2 regions of the Virgibacillus salexigens genome follow, and region 2 is predicted to be linked to the other one. Evidence: predicted binding sites of a transcription regulator. Region 2 holds the regulator's gene; the other holds the start of a gene.
The links. The regulator CtsR, encoded in region 2, represses protease genes until heat stress. The targets are predictions, from matches to a motif close to ATGGTCAATAAAGGTCAAACA.
Positions count from the first base shown of each region.

Region 1: BN990_RS21135 (ATP-dependent Clp protease ATP-binding subunit) is a predicted target of CtsR. The motif match lies at 1,868-1,888, and genes of this name have one in related genera.

Region 1 is NZ_CCDP010000004.1:126,028-129,468, forward strand. It holds gene mbcS (acyl-CoA synthetase MbcS) at 108-1,685, shown strand; gene BN990_RS21135 (ATP-dependent Clp protease ATP-binding subunit) at 1,937-3,441, shown strand, end outside.
Region 2 is NZ_CCDP010000002.1:1,047,378-1,050,818, reverse strand. It holds rRNA gene rrf (5S ribosomal RNA) at 1-79, shown strand, start outside; gene BN990_RS18170 (MgtC/SapB family protein) at 215-913, shown strand; gene BN990_RS18165 (CtsR family transcriptional regulator) at 1,126-1,593, shown strand; gene BN990_RS18160 (UvrB/UvrC motif-containing protein) at 1,610-2,158, shown strand; gene BN990_RS18155 (protein arginine kinase) at 2,155-3,219, shown strand; gene clpC (ATP-dependent protease ATP-binding subunit ClpC) at 3,237-3,441, shown strand, end outside.

The DNA of each region.
Region 1 (3,441 bases), on a different contig from region 2:
CTAGTATACCAATACGAGATGAAGCTTTTTTATTTAAGAACCCATTGCTTTATTTAAAATTTTCGCAACCTTTGGTATACTAGTGAAAAAACAAGGAGTTGTTAATAATGCGACGAGAAGATTTAATTGCTCCACCTAATTATAATATTGCAATGGAAATGGAAAGACATGCAAAAGATCCGAACAAGCTTGCGTTAATCTGGGAAAACCAAGCAGGAGATCAATATTCTATTACATATAATGATTTAGTAAGAAATGCAAATAGAATTGGAAACGCTTTCCTTGAAAGTGGTCTACAGAAAGGCGATAAAATTTTGGTTATGGTGCCTCGTTTAATTAAGGCATATGAAGTATATTTAGCTGCATTAAAAACAGGGATTATAATTATTCCTAGTTCAGAAATGTTAAAGACAAAGGACCTCCAATATCGTGTAACACATGGAGAAGTTCGTGGCATCATAAGTTATTATCCATACATTGACCAATATCTAACGATTGATCAATATGAAGACTTGCATCGGTTCGTCATTGGAAAACCTCAAGATGGATGGCTTTTTTTAGATGGCTTAATGGAGGATGCGAGTGATCAATTACAAGTAGCAGAAACAAGAAGGGACGATATCGCCTTTTTACCTTATACATCGGGGACAACAGGCAATCCAAAAGGAGTTGTCCATACGCATGGATGGGGTTTTGCTCACTTAAAAACAGCCGCAGAAAACTGGTTATCGATTAATAATGGCGATAAAGTGTGGGCGACAGCTGGACCAGGTTGGCAGAAATGGGTTTGGAGTCCATTCTTATCCGTTTTAGGTGTAGGGGCTACAGGCTATATTTACAATGGAAAGTTTGATGCGAAAACATATTTACAATTGTTACAAGAGCATAAAATTAATGTTTTATGCTGTACGCCTACAGAATATCGAATGCTGGCAAAAGCGGATCATCTAGATGGATATGATTTATCTGCATTGCATAGTGCTGTATCAGCTGGAGAACCCTTAAATGTTGAAGTCATTGATACATTTCAACGTTATTTTAACATCACTGTTCGTGATGGTTACGGGCAAACCGAGAATACATTATTACTAGGTTTCTTGAAAGGTATGGAGGTTAAACCTGGGTCAATGGGAAAACCTACTCCCGGAAACGATGTGGATATCATTGATGAAAATGGAGAACCTGTCACACCTGGTGAAGTAGGTGACATTGCTGTTAGACTTGATTGTCCAGCATTGTTTCGTGAATACTATAAAGATGAAGAACGAACGAATATGTCAAGACGAAGGGATTATTATATTACAGGTGATCAGGCTTCCAAGGATGAAGAAGGATATTTTTGGTTTGAGGGAAGAAGCGATGACATTATTATAAGTTCAGGGTATACCATTGGCCCTTTTGAAGTAGAAGATGCTTTAGTTAAACATCCTGCTGTACAGGAGTGTGCCGTTGTAGCCAGTCCAGACGAACTGCGAGGAAATATTGTAAAAGCCTTTATTGTATTACGTGATGGGTCCCGTGCAGAAGAACCACTGATTAAACAGCTACAAGATCATGTAAAAACACTAACAGGACCTTATAAATATCCAAGAAAGATTGAGTTCATTGATGAACTACCAAAAACCACATCAGGAAAGACAAGGAGAGTAGAATTACGAAATAGAGAAAAAATTAAAACGCAATGATTAGTCAAAAAACAAGGAGCATTTCATGCTCCTTGTTTTTTACCGCTGCCTTATGTTTAATAACCAAATTACTTTGGGAATAATAGTTATGAAGTCAGGTTATGACTGGTTTTAAGTAAAGGTTAAAAAAATTTGATCAAACCTCTTGAAAGTCAAAGAAGGTCAGAGTATAATGATAATCAAAGGTCAAAGATAGTCAAAGTCAAACTAGAGTAAACAACATTAAATGATAATTCCAAGGAGGAATGGAAATGCTTTGTCAAAATTGTGGTCAAAACGAAGCAAGTATAAATGTTGCAATGAATATTAATCATCAACAAATGCAAATGCATCTTTGTAATGAATGTTTTCGTGAAATCCAAGGACAAATGATGAATTCCAATGACTTCTTCTCAAATACACCATTTGGAAATGCTTCTAACGCATTTTCTCAGCAAGGAAATGGAGCACAAAAAATGGGCACAAGAACGAAAGAGAAAAATGGGAACCGTGGGAATGGATTAATTGATCAACTTGCCAAAAATGTGACACATGCAGCAAGAGCTGGATTAATTGATCCGGTTATTGGAAGAGATAAAGAAGTAAAACGTGTAACGGAAACCTTAAATCGAAGAAATAAGAATAATCCGGTATTAATTGGCGAGCCGGGTGTTGGTAAAACGGCAATCGCAGAAGGATTAGCCTTGAAGATTACGGAAGGTGATGTTCCTGCTAAATTAATGAACAAGGAAATCTATATGCTAGATGTGGCATCTTTAGTTGCGAATACTGGTGTTCGAGGTCAATTCGAAGAACGTATGAAGCAGCTTATTCAAGAATTGCAAGAACGTCAGGAAGTTATCTTGTTCGTGGATGAAGTTCACCTTATAGTTGGAGCAGGTACGGCAGAAAGTTCACAAATGGACGCTGGCAATATCTTAAAACCTGCATTAGCACGTGGGGAGCTACAACTAATTGGTGCTACAACATTGAAAGAATATCGTCAAATTGAAAAGGATGCTGCACTTGAACGTCGTTTGCAACCAATTATGGTAAAAGAGCCAACGAGTGAAGAAGCGGTGCAAATACTACAAGGAATAAAAGATCGCTATGAAAATTTTCATGAGGTTCGTTATTCTGATGATGCGATTCAAGCTTTCGTAACACTTTCAAAACGTTATATTCAAGATAGATATTTACCAGATAAGGCAATTGATCTGATGGATGAAGTTGGTTCACGCTTGAACCTATCAAATTCTCAAAAAGATTCTGATTCCATTAATCAACGCTTAAACGAAATAATTAAAGAGAAAGAAGATGCAGCAGAAAAAGAAGATTATGAACGTGCTGCTCATTTAAGATATCAGGAGATACAATTACAAAAACAATTAGATAAAGCAAAAGATGAAGAGCAAGTAATCGATGTAGACATTTCTGATATCCAATTAATTGTGGAAGAAAAAACAGGTATTCCGGTTACAAAGCTACAAGCCGATGAGCAAGAAAAAATGAAAAACATTGGTAAAAACTTAGGAGCAAAAGTAATTGGACAAGACGTTGCTGTTAATAAAGTAGCAAAAGCAATTCGTCGAAGTCGTGCCGGCTTAAAATCAACGTATCGACCAATCGGTTCTTTCCTATTTGTAGGTCCTACTGGGGTAGGGAAGACGGAATTAACGAAAGCATTAGCTGAAGAACTATTTGGCTCAAGGGATTCATTAATTCGATTAGATATGAGTGAATATATGGAAAAACACGCCGTGTCCAAAATTATTGG
Region 2 (3,441 bases):
TGCCGAACACAGTAGTTAAGCTCTCCAGCGCCAATGGTAGTTGGGGCTTTGCCCCTGCAAGAGTAGGACGCCGCCAGGCCATTTCATAAACTGACCGTAAGTACTACGGTCAGTTTTTTGTTTATATAGACTAAGGTTTTTAAGCATATATATGGTGGGCATACCATATTTTGATATATATTATTTTATAAAATAAAACAGGAGGTGCGAAAATTTGGAGGAAATCCTAGATGACTTATTAGGTGAACATTTCTATCTCATTATGACACGTGTGTTAATTGCACTGGTTTTATCTGGATTAATTGGATTTGAAAGAGAGATTAAGAATCATTCAGCGGGTTTTCGCACACACATCTTAGTTGGTGTGGGTTCTTGTTTAATGATGCTTCTTTCGCTATTTGGTTTCGAATCATTTATGGAAGAATATGATCAAGTTCAATTTGACCCAGCGAGAATTCCTTCATATGTTATTAGTGGGATCGGCTTTCTTGGAGCGGGTACGATTATTGTTTATGGTGGAACCATTCGTGGTTTAACAACTGCTGCTTCTATATGGACCGTAGCTGGACTAGGTTTAGTAGTCGGAGCAGGAATGTACGCAGCAGCTGTTTTTACAACGTTGATTATTTTATTGAGTTTAATTTTTCTTAATAACTTTGAGCGATTGTTTAGACGTGGTGGCAGCTCGAATTTAATACAAATTGTTACATTACCTGGTTTACATGTAAATGAAGTTGTTGCTGCTTTTGAAAAATTTAATTTAACAATAAAAGAAGTAGAGATCATCAAAATAGAAAATGACTTGCGAAATATATTTATTAAAATCGAAAAAAAGCCAGACTTAGATCGTATATCATTATTCGAGGAGATCTCAAAGGTTGATCATGTTAAAAATATCACGGAACTTAAATAAGAAAGACTACAAAAAGAACCTTACAACATACAATAAGTTGTAAGGTTTTTAAAAAATTTAAGGATGATACCACTCTTAGGTTTTGTATCTTTGTTTTTTGTCAAAAATAAGCTTAGACAATGTATTTGCATCTTTAGTATTTTGCCGTATAATAAAGGTATAGTCAAAGATAGTCAAAGTCAAAGGATAATGATCTAAAAGGGGGTGGGCATATGAGTAATATATCAGATATAATTGAAAATTATCTAAAGCAAATACTCCAAGCAAAAGGGAAAAATGTAATTGAAATAAAACGAAGCGAGATTGCTGATCAATTTCAATGTGTCCCCTCACAAATTAATTATGTGATTAACACTAGGTTTACCGTGGAAAAAGGATATATAGTTGAAAGTAAACGTGGAGGCGGTGGATATATTCGAATCATGCGAGTTATTCATCAAGATAAATCGGATCTAATTGATGAGATTATTAGTATGGTCAATCCAACCGTCTCGCAACAAAAAACCATAGATGTCTTAGAAAGGTTATTAGAGGAACAAATTGTTACGCAGAGGGAAGCAAAGATTATGCTTAGTGCAATAGGAAGAGAAACGCTAGCTTTCCAACTGCCATTACGTGATGAGATCCGTGCACGCATATTAACTTCTATGCTTCGTACGTTAAAGTATTTAAATAAGTAAAGGGGGTAATCAGAAAATGAAGTGCCAGGAATGTCATGAGCGACCTGCGACACTCCATTTTTCCCAAGTAATTCAAGGGAAGAAAATGGAAGTCCATGTTTGCAATGTTTGTGCAAAGGAAAAAGGGTATATGAATTATCCTGAAGATGGTTATTCCTTGCATCATTTGTTATCTGGACTCTTTAACTTTGATACATCTAATATTGCAAGCGCACAAGGAACTACTTACCAGCAGGTAAATGAATTGCAGTGTCCAAAATGTGAATTGACTTTTTCTGAATTTAAACAGATTGGTAAATTTGGGTGTGCAGTCTGTTATGAAACGTTTAATGAACGTCTTGACCCTATTTTTCGCCGAGTACATGCAGGAAATACAAAGCATAATGGTAAAATACCGAAACGTCAGGGTGGGGACTTGCATAAAAAGAAACAGATAGAAGCTTTAAAAGATCAATTAAAATCCTTAGTTGAAAATGAAGCGTTTGAAGAAGCTGCAAAAGTCCGAGATAAAATTAAAGCATTGAATCAAGACCAGGATAAGCCAGAGGCAGGTGATCAGTCTTGACTTTACAACAGTTTATGAATGAAGCGCTTAGCCCGTGGATGAGAAAAGAAGGCCCAGATAGCGATATTGTATTAAGCAGTCGGATTCGGCTTGCTAGAAACTTTGCAAATGTAGCTTATCCTATTCTTGCTGATCCAGATCAATTAGAAGAAATTCGCAATTTCTTTAAAGAGAAATATGAGAATCAATCTTTTGAGGAATATAAACAGTTTGCTTTTATCTCTATTCGAGATTTATCATCAGTAGAAAAACGGGTATTAGTAGAAAAACATTTAATTAGCCCTTTATTGGCAAAATATTCCGAATCAGCAGCCACTTTAATATCAGAAAATGAGCAAGTGTCATTAATGATTAACGAAGAAGATCACATTCGAATGCAATTATACTTCCCAGGTTTTCAGCTATCCAAAGCACTTAATAAGGCTTTTGAATTTGATGATTGGCTAGAAGAGAAAATTAATTATGCATTTGATGAAACAAGAGGGTATTTAACCAGCTGTCCTACAAATGTGGGTACCGGTATGCGTGCTTCTGTTATGATGCATCTTCCTGCACTCGTTTTTACAAAGCAAATTAATCGTATGATTCCAGCAATTAATCAATTAGGTTTAGTAGTTCGCGGAATCTATGGGGAAGGCAGTGAGGCTCAAGGTAATATTTTTCAAATTTCTAACCAAATAACCCTTGGAAAGTCGGAAGAAGATATTGTTGAGGATTTGCAAAGCGTGGTACAGCAGCTTATTGAGCATGAGCGACATGCACGGGAACAGTTAATGGATCAAATGCGTACAAAATTAGAGGACCGGATATGCCGTTCATATGGTGTACTAGAATATGCAAGAATTATTGAATCGAAAGAAGCTGCTCAATGTTTATCAGATGTTCGATTAGGGATAGACTTAGGATTATTAGGAAATGTTTCTCGAAATATATTAAATGAATTAATGATACTTACGCAACCAGGATTCTTACAACAATATGCCAAAAAAACGTTGACAGCAAATGAACGTGATGTGTTACGAGCGTCACTCATTCGCCAGCGATTAGAATTAGAGAAATAGATAGGAGGAATTATTATATGATGTTTGGACGTTTCACTGAAAGAGCACAAAAGGTACTAGCGTTATCACAAGAAGAAGCTGTACGACTTGGACATAATAATATTGGTACAGAACATATCCTTTTAGGACTTGTCAGAGAGGGCGAAGGGATAGCTGCTAAAGCCTTGCAATCATTAAACCTTGAAATATCTAAAATTCAAGAAGAGGTGGAGAAATTAATTG